DNA from 2 places in the Labrys sedimenti genome. Region 1 is predicted to be linked to the other one. Evidence: predicted binding sites of a transcription regulator. Region 1 holds the regulator's gene; the other holds the start of a gene.
The links. The regulator LexA, encoded in region 1, represses DNA repair genes until DNA is damaged. The targets are predictions, from matches to a motif close to TGTTCNNNNTGTGTTCNG.
Positions count from the first base shown of each region.

Region 2: the regulator LexA is predicted to act here: its motif matches at 5,120-5,137, upstream of ssb (single-stranded DNA-binding protein).

Region 1 is NZ_JAXOUF010000001.1:1,118,749-1,127,314, reverse strand. Features, by position in the region: gene U1R88_RS05480 (calcium-binding protein) at 1-1,837, shown strand, start outside; gene U1R88_RS05475 (TOBE domain-containing protein) at 2,054-2,260, shown strand; gene U1R88_RS05470 (pentapeptide repeat-containing protein) at 2,372-3,055, opposite strand; gene lexA (transcriptional repressor LexA) at 3,084-3,806, opposite strand; gene U1R88_RS05460 (molybdopterin molybdotransferase MoeA) at 3,919-5,139, opposite strand; gene moaC (cyclic pyranopterin monophosphate synthase MoaC) at 5,136-5,639, opposite strand; gene trpC (indole-3-glycerol phosphate synthase TrpC) at 5,636-6,439, opposite strand; gene trpD (anthranilate phosphoribosyltransferase) at 6,445-7,455, opposite strand; gene U1R88_RS05440 (anthranilate synthase component II) at 7,455-8,069, opposite strand; gene U1R88_RS05435 (calcium:cation antiporter) at 8,344-8,566, shown strand, end outside.
Region 2 is NZ_JAXOUF010000001.1:479,315-486,629, forward strand. Features, by position in the region: tRNA gene U1R88_RS02195 (tRNA-Ser) at 126-216, shown strand; gene U1R88_RS02200 (hypothetical protein) at 356-898, opposite strand; gene U1R88_RS02205 (YgdI/YgdR family lipoprotein) at 2,026-2,154, opposite strand; gene U1R88_RS02210 (hypothetical protein) at 2,685-4,220, shown strand; gene U1R88_RS02215 (hypothetical protein) at 4,422-4,862, opposite strand; gene ssb (single-stranded DNA-binding protein) at 5,284-5,772, shown strand; gene U1R88_RS02225 (MarC family protein) at 5,910-6,545, opposite strand; gene U1R88_RS02230 (lysine--tRNA ligase) at 6,716-7,315, shown strand, end outside.

The sequences.
Region 1 (8,566 bases):
CGGCCTTGCCGTGAACGCGCCGGCCACGAGCACCCTTGTAACGACAAAGGTCAATGTGGGAGCGGAAGGCTCCATCTACGGTTCCCTCTACGGCATCGGAACAAATGCGGCCTTGGATGTCGCAAATTCCGGAATTATCCGGGGGGATGCGGGAGCTGTCTATTATGTCGGCGGTTCAGGAAGCAATCTCTATTCCAACGCAAAAATTTCCGTAAAAAACCTGGCAGGCGCGACCATCTCTGGTGGTGATTTCGGAATCTATAATAACAGCGCTGCGATATTGACGGTGACGAACGCTGGGACGATTTCTACGGATAGTGGCTATGCCATTCGGTCCAGCGGGCTTGGCAGCATCACCAACAGCAAGCTGATTCAGGGCGATATCGGTCTTTTTGGCGCGGCTCCGCTGAATTCCCTCGGAGTCCCGACCGCTGGTAATACCGTCACGAATACTGGGGAGATCGATGGTTCGATCTTGATCAACGAGGGCAAGAATGCCGTTACGAACTCCGGCATTGTAATTGGAAATGATCAACTCCTGACTTTCGCAGATGATAGTCAGCGGGATATCCAGGTTTCGATAGGCCTCTGGCAAGGCAATAGCACCATCAAGAATTCAGGAAAGTTGTACGGGACGATACTTGGAAGTTTGGGAGCCGACGTCATCAGCAATACGGGGTTGATCGTCGGCGACGCGGCCTATGGCTATGACGCCGGAAGCGACCAGTACTTCCAGGGCGCGTTGGACCTCGGCGCCGGCAATGACAGCCTTACCAACGGCAAGGAGATCGATGGCGCCGTCTGGCTGGGTACGGGTGATGATACGGCGACCAACACCGGCGTGATCTACGGTTTCATTTCGGCTGGCGACGGCAACGACAAGATTACCAATTCGGGCAGCGTCGACGGCATCGATCTGGGCGAGGGTGTCAACACCCTCACCAACAGCAAGACGATCTATAGGGGCGTCTATGGTGGCGATGGCGGCAATACCATCACCAACAGCGGTACCATCTACGGCGATGTCCAGACCGGAGCTGGCAACGACAAATTCACCGAGTCCGGTGCCGGTCTGGTGACCGGCGATTTCTATCTGGGGGCGGGCAACGATACCTTTGTCGGTGGCGCCAGTGTCGAATATGTCCACGATCAGGCCGGTAACGACATATATGGCCTCGGTGCGGGCAATGACGTCTATTTCGCCTCCAACGACGGCGGTACCGATAAGGTGGACGGCGGCACCGGGATAGACGTCTTCGCTGTTGCTTCTGATACGACGGACCCCCTCAATATCAATCTTGGCACCACGGCGGCTCTCGGCTTGAATGCTCAGACCGCAACCTTCGGCACATCCGGCGGCAGCGAGAATGTGAAGGGTTTCGAGATCGTGTGGGGCACTTCCGGCAATGATACTATCGTCGGTGGAGCGATCGCAGAAACGCTGCACGGCAATGACGGCAACGACATCATTGCCGGCGGCGTTGGGGCCGATATCCTCTGGGGGGAGGGCGGCAACGACATTTTCAAGCTGCTGGGTGTCAAGGACAGCGGATTGACCCGGGCGGCAACCGACACGATCATGGACTTCACCCAAGGCGAGGACAAGATCGACCTCAGCAGCATCGACGCCAACAGTTCGGTAGCCGGTTTTCAGGAGTTCCACAGCCTGATCGCCAATAGCGATTTCACCGGCTCGTCGGGTGAACTGCGTTATATCTTCCAGGGTGGGCAGACCATGCTCCAGGGCGATATAAACGGTGACAAGAAGGCGGATTTTCAGATCGCGATCCAGGGCACGGTCAATTTGCAAAGCAGCGACATCATCGGTCTTTCCTGAGCATCGGCTGTACCGCGTCTGAGCGAGAAGGCGGCCGCCCCTACGGGCCTCTGCCCGCAATTTTCAGGGTAACGGCCGCGCGTTTTGAGGCGGTTACCCTGATCGTGTCGCCGTCTGGAAGGGGCGGCGGACACACCAATTTCACCAGTATTTGCCGGTGGACATTGCTTCGAGAATGATGATGATCGCGTTTTTCGCGTCGCCAAGGGAAGTTTCATGAAAATCAGCGCCCGCAACCAGATCAAGGGTACGATCAAGAGCGTGACGAAAGGGCAGACCACTTCCCATATCCAACTCGAGGTCAACGGTACCATCATTACCGCGTCGATCACCAACGAGGCCGTCGACGACCTCAATCTCAAGCCCGGCCAGAACGCCTATGCCGTCATCAAGGCCTCAGATGTCATGATTGCAGTCGACTGACCTGCCTTCCCGTTTCATGCCGACTTTCGGCAGTGCTCGGGCGGATAGTGGTTCGAGCACCCCTGGTTGTCTGATGTCGAGCCGATGAGCCTGTAAATTCCGGACGTTTTGTCAGGCAATCCGCAAGCCCAGTTCGGCCAGCAACTGGCCGGCCTGGCCTTTCGAGATCGTAGCGCCCTTGAAATAGAGGGCATCTCCCAGCCTCAGTCCACCGAGATCGGCGCCGCGCAGGTCGGCCCCCTCGAAGCGGGTGTCGGCCAGATTCGCATCGCGCAGGCTGCATTCCTCGAAGGTCGCCTCGCGAAAGTCGCATTGGCGTAAATCGGCCTGGGTGAAGTCGAGACGACGCAGCACGGCCTTGCGGAAGGAAAAGGCCGGCAGTTTGGCCGACATCAGCAGAACCTCCTCGAAAACCAGCCCCAGCGCCGAGATCTCCGAGAGGTCTGCGCCCGTCAGCTTGCAACCGATGAATGTCGCCGAAGCCGCCTTGGCACGCCGGAAGCTGGTATTGCTGTAATCACCGGTGCGGAAGTTCGCTTCCTCCAGATCCGTGCCACGGAAATCGGCGCCGCTCGCCTTGCAGTTGCGCCAGAGCGTATTGGCAAGCTTGGCGCCGACCAGCTTGGCGTTTCTAAGGATGCAACGCTCGAATACCCAATGAGAGAGATCGAGACGCGAAAGATCGCACTCCTCCATCTCGCAATCGACGACGGAATGGGGAAGCTTCGTCGCGACTAGGTCTTCGACATCGCGGCGCTGCAGGCTGCGGTTCGCGATTGCGCGAAGCGCACTCATGACCGGCAGGCCTTGGCGTCGGCCACACTCAGTAGCGACGGAACAAACCGACCAGCTTGCCCTGGATCTGCACCCGGTCGGGCCCGAAGATACGAGTTTCATAGGCCGGGTTGGCAGCCTCCAGTGCGATGGAGGCTCCGCGCTTGCGCAGGCGCTTGAGCGTGGCTTCCTCGTCATCGATCAGAGCCACGACGATGTCGCCGGTATCGGCATGGTCCTGGCGGCGGATGAGTACGGTGTCATTGTCGAAGATACCGGCCTCGATCATGGAATCGCCACGGACCTCCAGAGCGAAATGATCGCCGGAGGACAGCATTTCCGGCGTGACGCTGATGGTGTGGCTCTTGGACTGGATGGCGGAGACCGGCGTGCCGGCGGCAATGCGCCCCATCACCGGGACAAGGACCGGCCGGCCGACCTCGTCGTCAATTTCAGGCCTGACGGGGCGCACCTTGCCGAGATTGCCCTCGATCACATTGGGACGGAAACCGCGCTGGGAAGAGGCCAGCGACAGGCCGCCACCGCTCGGTACTGCCGATTCGGGCAGGCGCACCACTTCGAGCGCTCGAGCGCGATTGGGCAGGCGCCGAATGAAGCCACGCTCTTCCAGCGCCATGATCAGGCGGTGAATGCCAGACTTGGACCTGAGGTCCAGCGCTTCCTTCATCTCGTCGAAGGAAGGAGGCACACCCTGTTCTTTCAGGCGCTCATGAATGAACCGAAGCAATTCATGTTGTTTCTTGGTCAGCATGGCTATCCCGTCGTGGCGGCCGCGAATCACGGTGAAGGTGTAAACAAAACAAGAACAGTGCTACATGTTCCTACTGTGTTCTGCAACAATGAAGTTCAGGTTAAAGACGTGGTCAATAGCCTGCCGTGCGGAGATCGATGATCTCGCAGGTCTCACCCGCCTTTGCTTCGGGTGCGAAGGGCGGCCGGATCACCAGGCAATCGGCATGCTGCATCACGCTGACGAGCGACGAATCCTGCAATGTTAATGGCTCCACCTTGAGGATGTCTGACGTATCGTCAAGCAGGAAGCGGGCGCGAATATAGTCCTCGCGAATATCGTTGGCCGGCCAGGAACGGGCAAAGACGGCCTTGCGGCGTGGCGGGCCTGCGTCGGAACGGCCAAGCAACGTGCGCAGCAGCGGCACAAGAAAGAGGACGCCGCAAACCACGGAGGAGACCGGATTGCCCGGCAGTCCGAGAATGTGCATGGCACCGAGCCGCCCATGCAGCAGCGGCTTGCCTGGCCGCATCGCGATTTTCCAGAAGCCGAGCCGCATGCCTTCGCGGGTCAGTGCGGTCTGGATCAGATCGTGATCGCCGACGGATGCGCCGCCGATGGTGACGAGCACATCGGCCTTTTCGGCGCGAGCTCGCTTGATGGCGGCTTCCAGGGCCGGAAAGTCGTCGCTGGCGATGCCGAGGTCGAGCACTTCGCCGCCTTCGGCTTCGACGAGGGCGCGGATGGCGAAGTTGTTGGAGGCGACGATCTGGTTCTCGCCGATGGCTTGGCCGGGGAGCACCAGTTCATCGCCGGTGGCGAGGATGGCGACCTTGGGGCGGCGATGGACGGGCAGGCGAGGGTGGTTCATCGCCGCTGCAAGGGCAATGTCGCGGGGGCCGATGACGGTACCTGGTGCCAGCGCTTCCTTGCCTTCGGCAAAGTCCAGGCCGCGGGCTCGGATATGCTGGCCGGGCTTGGCCGTGGCTTCGACGAGGACCTGGTTGCCCTCCCGGCGGGTCTGCTCCTGGATCACCACCGTGTCGGCGCCATCCGGCACGGGGGCACCCGTGAAGATGCGTACCGCCTGGTTCTCGCCGACACGACCGGCATAGCCATGCCCCGCCGCCGATTCGCCGATCAATTCGAGGACAGCACCCTCCTGGGCATCCTGCCCCCGCACGGCATAGCCGTCCATGGCGGAGGCGTTGAAGCCCGGCTGGGTTCTGAGGGCCGTGATGCCCGAGGCCAGGACACGGGTCCGCGCTGCGTGCAGCGGTACGGTTTCGACCGGGAGCGGGCTCACGCCGGCAACCACCTTGGCCAGCGCGTCCGCGACGGGAAGCAGGCTCATGGATTTTCCTCCGCATGCCAATCGCCGGATTTGCCGCCGGACTTCTCTATGAGCCTGATCGCCTCGATGCGCATGCCCCGGTCGGCAGCCTTGACCATGTCATAGATGGTCAGGCAGGCGACGGAAACTGCGGTCAGCGCTTCCATCTCCACGCCGGTCTGTCCGGCGACCTTGGCTGTCGCCCGCACCGTCAGGCCGGGCAGAGCGGTATCGGGCTCGATCTCGACGGCGACCTTGCTCAGCAACAAGGGGTGGCAGAGTGGGATGAGCTCATGCGTCTTCTTGGCGGCCATGATACCGGCGATGCGAGCGGTCGCGCGGACGTCACCCTTCTTGGCATCGCCCGACAAGACGAGATCGAGCGTCGCGCGCTGCATCACCACGCGCCCTTCGGCGATCGCGGTGCGGCTGGTCACCGCCTTTTGCGAGACATCGACCATGTTCGCCTCGCCGGAGGCGTCGAGATGGGTAAGGACGGGCTTTGCATTTTGCTGGCTCATGCCGCCTGGTCCACAGACAGCAGGGCGCGCGTGGCGGCGGTGACGTCGCCCTGACGCATCAGGCTCTCGCCGACCAGGAAGGTGTTGACGCCCACCGTCTGCAGGCGCTGGACGTCGCCGGGCGTGAAGATACCGCTTTCGCCGACCAGGAGGCGATCGCCGGGCACCAGCGGCGCCAGTGTCTCGGTCGTCTCCAGGCGAGTGACGAAGTCGTTGAGATCGCGATTGTTGATACCGATCATGCCGACATCGAGCGTGAGAGAGCGCTCGAGCTCGTCGTGATTGTGGATCTCGCACAGGACGTCAAGGGACCAGTCCTTCGCGGCCGCAATCAGGGCACGGGCTTCGGCATCGGTGACGCTGGCCATGATCACCAGGATGCAGTCGGCACCCCAGGCCCTTGCTTCCACCACCTGGTAGGGGTCGTAGAGGAAGTCCTTGCGCAAGGCGGGCAGCGATACCGCCGCACGCGCCGCGGTGAGGAACTCCGGCCGTCCCTGGAAGGAGGGCTCGTCGGTCAGCACGGAAAGACAGGCCGCCCCGCCGGCTTCATAGGCGCGGGCAAGCGCCGGAGGGTCGAAATCGGCGCGGATCAGGCCCTTGGACGGGCTGGCCTTCTTGATCTCGGCAATCAAGGCAGTATTGCCGGCGTCGAGCTTGGCCCGGAGGGCCCTCTGGAAGCCGCGTACGGGACTGGCCCGGTCCGCCAGCTTGATCAGCTCCGGCAGCGGGCTTGCGGCCTTCGCTGCCTCGATCTCGCGGCGCTTATAGGCTTCGATCTTCTGGAGAATGGTGGCCATGGCACTCACGCGTTGGAAACTTCAACCAAACGGTCGAGCGTTGCCAGGGCCTTGCCCTGGTCGACGGATTCGCGAGCGAGGGCCACCCCGTCATCCAGGGTCCGCACCCGCCCTGCCACCAGCAAGGCGGCACCGGCATTGAGGAGGGCGATGTCGCGATAGGGCGTCTTCTCGCCTTCGAGCACGGCCCGCAGCGCCACTGCGTTGTGGGCGGCGTCGCCCCCCTTCAGATCGTCGGGGGTGGCTACCCGCAGGCCGACTTCCTCAGGCGTGATGACACCGTGGCTGATCTCGCCATTCTCCAGCGAGACGATCTCGGTGGGCCCGGTGGTGGTGATCTCGTCGAGCCCGTCGCTGCCATGCACGGCGATGATGCGCGTCGAGCCCAGAGTCTTGAGCACCTCCACCATCGGCTGAAGCCATTGGCGGGCATAGACGCCGAGCAGTTGCCGCTTGACGCCGGCAGGGTTGGAGAGCGGTCCCAGCAGGTTGAAGATCGTGCGTGTGCCGAGTTCGACGCGGGTGGGGCCGACATGTCTCATCGCGCCGTGATGAGCGGGTGCGAACATGAACCCGACGCCAGCCAAGGCGATACAGCGTGCGATGTCTTCCGGTCTGAGTTCGATGTTGACCCCGAGCGCTGTCAGAACATCGGCGGCGCCGGATTTGGAGGAGAGGGCGCGATTGCCATGTTTGGCAACCTTTACGCCCGCGCCGGCCACGATCAGGGAGGCGGCGGTCGAGACATTGTAGGAGCCGGAGGCATCGCCACCAGTGCCGACGATGTCGACGGCATCCTCGGGGGCTTCCACCGTCAGCATCTTGGCGCGCATGGCGCTCACGGCGCCGGCCATCTCGTCCGGTGTTTCCCCGCGGACCCTGAGCGCCATCAGGAAGCCACCGATCTGCGAGGGCGTCGCTTGCCCGGAGAGCAGGAGGTCGAAGGCTTCAGCCGCTTCGTCGCGCGTGAGCGAACCAGCGGCGGCCTTGCCGATATAGGGCTTGAAACCGTCCATCACACATGCTCGCTTTCGAGGGGCCGATGCTTGGCATTCCATTCCGCCGCCAGCTCCAGGAAGTTCTGGAGGATGCGGTGGCCATGGTCGGACATGATCGACTCCGGATGGAACTGGACGCCATGCAGTGGCGCACTTTTGTGCTGCAGGCCCATGATGACACCGTCATCCGTCTCGGCGGTAACCTCGAGATCGGTCGGCAAGCTGTCGCGCTTGACCACGAGCGAGTGATAGCGCGTGCCCATGAACGGGCCGTTCAGACCCCTGAAGACGCCGCGGCCACGATGGTCGATCGAGGAGATCTTGCCATGCATGGGAATGGCGAGGCGCACGATGTCGCCGCCGAAGACCTGGCCGATGGCCTGGTGCCCGAGGCAGACGCCGAAGAGAGGGATCCGGTCCTTGGCCTTCTCGATCAATTCGCAGCAGATACCGGCCTCGGTGGGCGTGCAGGGGCCGGGGGAGAGCACGATCGCATCGGGCGCGGCGGCAATCACGTCGTCGGCGCTGACCTTGTCGTTGCGATGGACCGTGACGGTGCAACCCAGCTGGCCGAGATAATGCCAGAGGTTCCAGGTGAAGCTGTCATAATTGTCGATCAGCGTCACGGTCATGGAACGGTCTGTCGTCACGGCTCTAGCCTCCTTTGAAGCCATCACGACTAGGCGTCAGGAGGCAGCGGGTCAAGCGGTTCCGGGATAGCGATCTTTCCAGAGCTAGCAGGTTCGGAGATGCGCGCAGCGAGCTCTCGCCCGCTCAAGGTCAAGCATCTCGGCGATGCCGCTTTCGTCGCATGGGCGCCAACCCTCGATGGAACTGGCGCTTCGTCGAAAGCTTCTGGACGAGCGCTTATCTACCGAAATCGTTTCGATGATGTGATATGTGATTATGGTTGCCTTTTTGCAAAGTACAACTTCGGTGCCCCTCGTGCTTGATACATTCCTACGCCGAGCAACTTCATGGACATGGGTCCTGCCTGTCGTCTGTTTTATGGTCGCACTGATCTTTCAGTCCAATGTGCTTGCAGTGGGACAAGGCGAATTTGCAATTGTCATTGTTTTGAATTCTATTTCGATCGGTCTTGTCCTGGTGACCGTATTTGCGGCCTTGC
Region 2 (7,315 bases), 640 kb from region 1:
TCCGCATCCATGCTCTGCTGAGCGGGACGCCAGGCCGTGTCCATGACGGTGTCCGTCATAAAGCTTGGGGGGTGTTGCGATTTTACCTTGATTGCCAGACCGGGATTGTCTATCCGGGTGGCAATGGAGACGTGGCCGAGAGGCTGAAGGCACTCGTTTGCTAAATGAGCATACCCCACAAGGGTATCCAGGGTTCGAATCCCTGCGTCTCCGCCATCCTCCCTTCATTCACGCCCGCGTTGCGGCGTCTCCCTGGATTTGGGTAGCCCGATCGGGTGTTTGAATGGCGCCCGATCGGGCCGGAGCCAGCGACCGATGGTGAATTGGCATGCCGACTTGTTCAGTGCGGCATATGCTAGGTTGCGTTGGAAATATCCTTGGCGAGGCCGGATGCGCCGCCGCTGTATCCGGAAATTGCCGTGGCCAGCGTGGGATTGGTTGCGGCCAGTTTGGCGTTTATGGCTTCGATCACAGCAGGAGTGACGGGCTTGTTGGTCGCCGCCGCAAATGCTGCAGCCAGTTGAGCGAGAGTCGGGGCTGTTGTGCCCTGCTGGGGAGAAAGATAGCCTGCGAGCAGGCCGCCATAGGCTACCACTTTGCCGATCGCTGACTTCGGCGAAGCATGTTTCAGGGCAGACGGTGAAGCATGCAGGAATCCGTTCAACTTCCCGAGCTGGTTTGCCGAAAGGTCCGATCCACTTCCCTGGTCGCTGTCGCCGGCAGACGCGCTGGCTGAATGAGCCGAGCCATTGCCATTCCCGTGGCCACCGCCATTGCCACCGCCGTCACCGCCTCCCTTGCCGTTGTTGGCGAGAACGGGAGTCGCGATCAGGGAAGCGCTAAGAATAGCGGCGGACAGGGCCTTTGTCAGGGATGACGTATTGCGAATGAAGCGCATGTGGTTCTCCATGACGCCCCCCAATTCCTCCCTCAAAGTCAGGTGCTATCACTTCTTGTTCAGATTGTGGCATCCGCCACCCACTCAACCGAAGGTATATGTTGCCCAAATGGAAAAGGCATCTCCGATCCCGAAGGGCTAAAGCGAGTGAGCGACCGCCAGTTCAGTGCAATATCACGTTCGAATTACGCCGGATCTCGACAGTTCACCTCGCGGCGCAATAAAGTGCCACAGGCAACCATCTTGGCCCGGCGTCCGACAGCGCCGGGTTTTTCTTTGGTCAACGAGGAGCCTGGCTTCATCGGCAACAACATTCATGCCGGGCCAGGTCGTGAGAATGTCCCCGACATTTCTCAGGGAAGGAGCGGGCTCCGTGAGATCGCTTTTGATCCATGCGACCTGAACGGCGCGCCGGAGCTAGCGGTAGATTTGGCGGACCGACTCAGCCGGATCGGCTTGCTTGGGGCGAGGTAAAATAGGAGGCCCGGCTTAGGGCTGGGGGGCTGTCTGATTAAAGACCCGGGCCTCCAGCTTCCATTTCCAAAGAAGCCTCTGGATCGTAAAGACCGGCTCTCTTCCCAACAATCCATACCTTGGTATGGGGCCGCCAGGCGATCGAGGCTGCCAGTCCTTTGTTGTCTTTCCACAATTCCTGTGCCGCCCGCGCCCGCAGGTTGCGGCTTCCTGCCTGCTCATCCGATAATTCACTGCGGCGGTCGGCAGTCCCCCTTCCGACCGACGTACTCATTGTCATGTAACTGAATACCCGGCCGTCAATGCGCGCCGGGTTTTTTCTTGGAGAATTCACGAACGACCGCACTCGAGCCGTAATCCCTCCAAGTTTGGCTCGGAATCCTTACCGGGGCACTCTCTCCAGCCCCGGAAGGTTTCACGGTGCTGCACTACACCATGTCTTGGTCAGAAAAGGCATGGCCGCCGACCGGCTTCTTCCCCTGGGAAGAACATGCCGGAATGGTACCCGTCCCAAAAGAAAACCCCACCGGATCGGCAGGGTGTTCGTGCAGGCTCGAAACCTGATGGAAGCCGCTCGGGCCTTGCAGCGTCGGGCAAATAGCACCTTGGCCGCTCGTATGATCGGCAAAGCACCTATTGGCAGCGCGAAGGGCTCAGCGCGGGAACGGCGTATCCGGGCCGACGACGTAAGCCGGACGGCGGTCGGCCTGACCATAGTCGCTGGCGCAGGCTGCCAAGCCGGCCAGGACGAAAACGGCGGTGAGGATCTTCAGAATTGTCATTGTCGCTTCCATTTTTTCGGACGGCAGCGATGTAGGTCTAACACCGAACCATTACCGAGGGCACTTTTGTTTTCATGGCATAATGCTGCGAAACCGTAAACGTTTCATGCTGGCAAACGCGGTTTCCGCCGTTTTTTTGACCTCTTGTCATGTATCGATTGGGCGGAGGTGCTAGGATGCTACCTTGGGTGGTGGCGATTGCCGGCCACTATCGTGGTGCCCGTGCCCGAAGTCTGTATCGAGAAAGGTTTGTGACGTGCGGAACTGTCCGCTGCCTCATCCATGCTCCATAACAGCCTCAGGATGATCCGCCCGCAGCGTGATAAACGCTCCCGTCACGGAGACTATCGAATGTGTCATGTGCGTTTCGGCACCTCGTTTCCGATCCTGACGGGGCCTAGTGCTGCTGTACCGGTTCAAAGCCGGTTCTGAACGTCCACCGCTCTTTCATCGACCCAGGCGTGCGCACCTCATGATTATGCGTTAAGAGTGCGCCGCGAAACGGCTTACCACCCACTGAAGGAAACTCCATGCAACTTCTTCGCATGAAACGCCGCAGTCCCGCCGCCAGGCTGGCTTTTCGAAGCACGCTGCTGGCCGCAACGCTGCTGAGCGCTCCCGCCTTTGCGCAGGGCGTATCGGCGGATGGCGCCAAGCAACTGCAGGACAGCCTCGCCAAGACATTCGGCAGCGGCCTTTTCGAGAAGGGCATCCTGTCGATCACCCCGCAGGGCAGCGCCTATGCCGTGAAGCTCGACCTCAGCTCCACCCTGGCCCAGCTCAAGGGAGCCGGCGTCACTGCGAGCTTCGACCCGATCACCTATCTGGCCACGCCCAATTCGGACGGCACCTATGCGGTGACCAGCGATTCGCCGATCAACTACAATTTCAGCGGTACCCAGGGTGACAAGCCCTTCGCCATGAAGGTTGCGGCACCTTGCAAGTCGTCGGGCGTGTTCGATCCCAAGATCGCGACCTTCTCGACCTATGAAGCGACCTGTGCCTCGATGTCGATGGAGATGGAGGATCCCGAGAGCAATGTCACCGCGAGCATTGGTCAGATCACCCAGAAGATGACCGGAGCGGCCGGTAGTGCAGGTGGTGTCGACATCACCGCCATTGGTTCGGCCACCGACTTCGTCGAGAACATCGTCGGCAAGACCAAGCCCCTGACCATCAAGGTCGCGGCCAAGTCCCTGAATTCGGATGCCAAGATCGACAATCTCCAGCTGACGACGGTGCTGGAATTCGTCGGCATGGCGGCCAATTCCAAGGATCCCAAGGAACTGATCGCCAAGCAGGCCGAGATCAAGCAGAAGCTGACGGCTGCCCTGCCGCTTTGGAACAATCTGTCGGGAACGTCCAAGCTGAACGATGTCACCATCGACACACCGATCGGCCCGGTCAAGCTCGGCAGCCTCAGCTACGGCGTCGGCATGACCGGTGCGGTCAAGGACGCCTCCTATGGCATCGACATCAAATATGACGGCTTGGCGTTGCCGCAGTCCCCGGTCATCCCGGGCTGGGTGGCTCCGCTGGTCCCCGGCCAGGGCAATATCGATGTGAAGTTCGAGGGCGTCGACCTCGAGGCCATCACCAAGCTGGCGATCGAGAATTTCGATGCGAGCAAGGATCCGCCGATCCCCAACGAGCTGACGCCGCAATTCCTGGCTCTCTTCATGGCCGGACAGCCGCATGTGGCCCTGGCGCCCAGCACCTTCACCGCTCCGGCCGGCGCCGTGAGCGCTGAAGGCAAGATGAGCGTCATGCCGAGCCAGAAGGGCAAGGTGACGATTTCGGCCACCAATCTCGACCAGATCATCGCGGCTGTGAACGCCGCCCAGGTTCCCAACAAGGAATCGGCCCTGATGGGCATCGCCCTGATCAAGGGACTGGCCAAGACCGGTGCTGACGGCAAGGCCGTCTGGGATGTCGATTTCGACGCGGCGACCAAAGCCGTCAGCGTCAATGGCCAGGTGCTCAGCGCCGGCAGCGGCGGCGGTGCCGCCGGTGGCGACGAAGGTGGCAGCAGCGACGACGAAGGCGAGGGCGACAACGCGCAATAAGAGCGCTTGCCGGTCGGGATGCCGATGTGATGAAGGGGCAGGCGTGAGCCTGCCCCTTTCGTTTGGGCGAGGCATTGGGCCATGAGGCGAAATCGCCTGGGCGCGCCTTGCTCTCTGCAATTCCAGAGGAAGGCGGAAGGCCAAAGAAAAACCCCCGCGGATCGTTCCGCGGGGGTGATGTTTCCGGCGTCGACGAAAGGCTCAGTCGGCCTTGGCTTCGCCAGCCGCTTCGGCCGAAGCCGGCTGCTGGGTCGGTTCGGCGGCGCGTGCATTGTGCAGCGGGCGGATCGTCTGGAAGGAGGCGCGCTCCTGGGCCGCGGGGCGGCCGGTCAGGCTGACGACGTCGCGGCGGATCGAGGCAATTAGCTCGCGAATGGAACCGCTGTCACCGTCGGGACGATATTCCTCACCGAGCACGTCAAGCTTGGCGCAGAGCTCGACGGCGTTTTTGGCGGGGGCGCGGGAGATTGAATTGGCGATGGAGCGCAACTCGGCGACGAGTTCGTCGCGCAAGCCCTTCTGGTCATCGGCATCGATGATCGGGGAAGCGAGCATGCCGCGCAAAGCGGCGCGCCGCAAACCCAGAGCCGCTACCGTGTTGGCTCCGTCGTTCGCTTCGCGCTGTTGTCCTGGTCCTGCCATGTTGCTGCCCTCGTATGGAACTAAGAATTGAAGTGTGCGGCTCCCCTGCACGCCCAATGTGGCGAAAGAGCGATGACGGAAAGCGCGGCTCTGATTTTCGACCTGCTTGTTGGGCAAGTTACCAGGCAAAGGCAAGGTTTTCTTGGCCGGATGCCGCAGATTCCCACATGATTCGAGGCGAAATGGCCGAGTTCGAGATGGCGGGGTCTTTGATGGGGCTTGGTAAGCGGATGGTTAAGGCGGGACGCTTGCATTATGTGAACAAATGTGGAACAAACTAATTGTGCATGAAGCCAATTCCATTGCGGGTGTGGCGCCGGGAGCATGCTAGAGCAGGAATGATGGAGGCACCCCTCGGGGCGCCATGTGGCGTGCGGGCCGGTTCGGCAGGCAGGCTGTGAAGCGAAGGAAGGAAGCCTCGATGTCGGGCTCGGTGAACAAGGTCATTCTGGTCGGTAATCTCGGCCGCGATCCGGAAGTGCGGCGGCTCAACTCGGGCGAGCCGGTCGTCAACCTGCGTATCGCCACGACGGAGAGCTGGCGCGACAAGGCCACAGGCGAGCGCAAGGAGAAGACCGAGTGGCACAGCGTGGTCATCTTCAATGAAGGGCTGGCGCGCATTGCCGAGCAATATCTGAAGAAAGGCTCCAAGGTTTATCTCGAGGGCCAGCTCCAGACCCGCAAATACAATGATGCCTCCGGCGTCGAGAAATATTCCACCGAGATCGTGCTGCAGCGCTATCGCGGCGAGATGACCCTCCTGGATTCGCGCGGCGGCGGGCAGGGCGATGGCGGCCGGGACTACCAGGGCAATGATTTCGGCTCGTCGAGCCCGATGGAACGTCGCCCGGCACCGGCTGGTTCGAGCAAGTTTTCCTCGGCCGACATGGATGATGACATCCCGTTCTGAAATCGGACGAAGTCTGTCGATAAGCTGCATGAAGCGCCGGTCACATCCTGTGGCCGGCGTTTTGCTTTGGGCGCGATCGAAGGCCGGATCATCGCCTCCCGGATGGAGGGCAGGGGGGCGAACGCGCTGCGGGCCCGCTATCCCGCCACGATCGCCCTGACCCCGTCGACGATGAACTGCACCGCCAGGGCCGACAGCACGATGCCGAGAAGCCGTGTCAGTACGACATTGCCGGTGATGCCCAGGAGCTTGTTGATCACCCCGGCGAGGCGGAACGAGACGTAGCAGCAGGCCGTGACGAAGGCGATGACGAGAAACAGGGAGGCGAATTTGGCGGGCTCGCCATGGGCCTGGGCCGAGAGCAGCATCACCGCGGTGATGGCGCCTGGGCCGGCGATCAAGGGGATCGCCAGCGGAAAGGCCGCAACGTTGGAGATGAAGTCCTTGGTGATGGCGGTCTCCGCGGTCTCGTTCTTGCGCACGTTGGAGCGGTCGAACACCATTTCATAGGCGATGGCGAACAGCAGCAGGCCGCCGGCGATGCGGAAGGCCGGTGTGGTGATGCCGAGCAGCCTGAGGAAGGGTTCGCCGGCAATGGCGAAGAAGGCGAGCACGCCGAAGCCGATCACGCTGGCGCGCCAGCCGACCGAATGCTGCTGCTCCTTGTTCATGCCGCGCGTGACGCCCAGGAAGATCGGGCCGAGGCCGGGTGGATCGACCACCACCAGCAAGGTGACGAGAGCGGCGGTCAGATAGTCCAGAAGCGGCGTCATCAAGCCCCTCGATCGATCATTTGCCCGCGCCAAAGATTCTCGCGCCAAGATTGACGCTGCGGCCCGGCCTGAATATGGCTGTGCCTTCCGCTTGCGGTCGAGGGAAATCAAACGACCTCGTGCGCCGTCTGGCTTCCCGTCCACAAGCAGCAGAAAAAATCGGATCGAACATGTCAAATCTCTATCCGGCCGAGCTCGTCGCGGCCGCCAATGTCTCCGCCGCCTGGCCATTCGAGGAGGCGAGGAAGCTCGTCGCCCGTTTGCAGAAGCGGTCCGGCGACAAGAAAGAGGTCTTGTTCGAGACAGGCTATGGTCCCTCGGGCCTGCCGCATATCGGCACCTTCGGCGAGGTCGCGCGTACCACCATGGTGCGCAATGCCTTTCGCCTGCTGACGGAAGATCGTATTCCGACCCGGTTGCTCTGCTTCTCCGACGATATGGATGGCATGCGCAAGATCCCGGAGAATGTGCCGGATCCCGAAGCGCTCAAGCCTTATCTGCAGATGCCGCTGACCCGTGTTCCCAACCCGTTTGGCGGCGACTACAAGAGCTTCGGCGATCACAACAACGCCATGCTGCGTCGCTTCCTCGATACGTTCGGGTTCGATTACGAATTCGCCAGCGCGACGGAATACTATGCATCCGGTAAGCTCGATGCCGTGCTGCTGAAGGCCGCCGAAAAGTACGACGAGATCATGGCCGTCATGCTGCCGACCCTCGGCGAGGAGCGGCAGGCGACCTATTCGCCGTTCCTGCCGATCTCTCCGAGC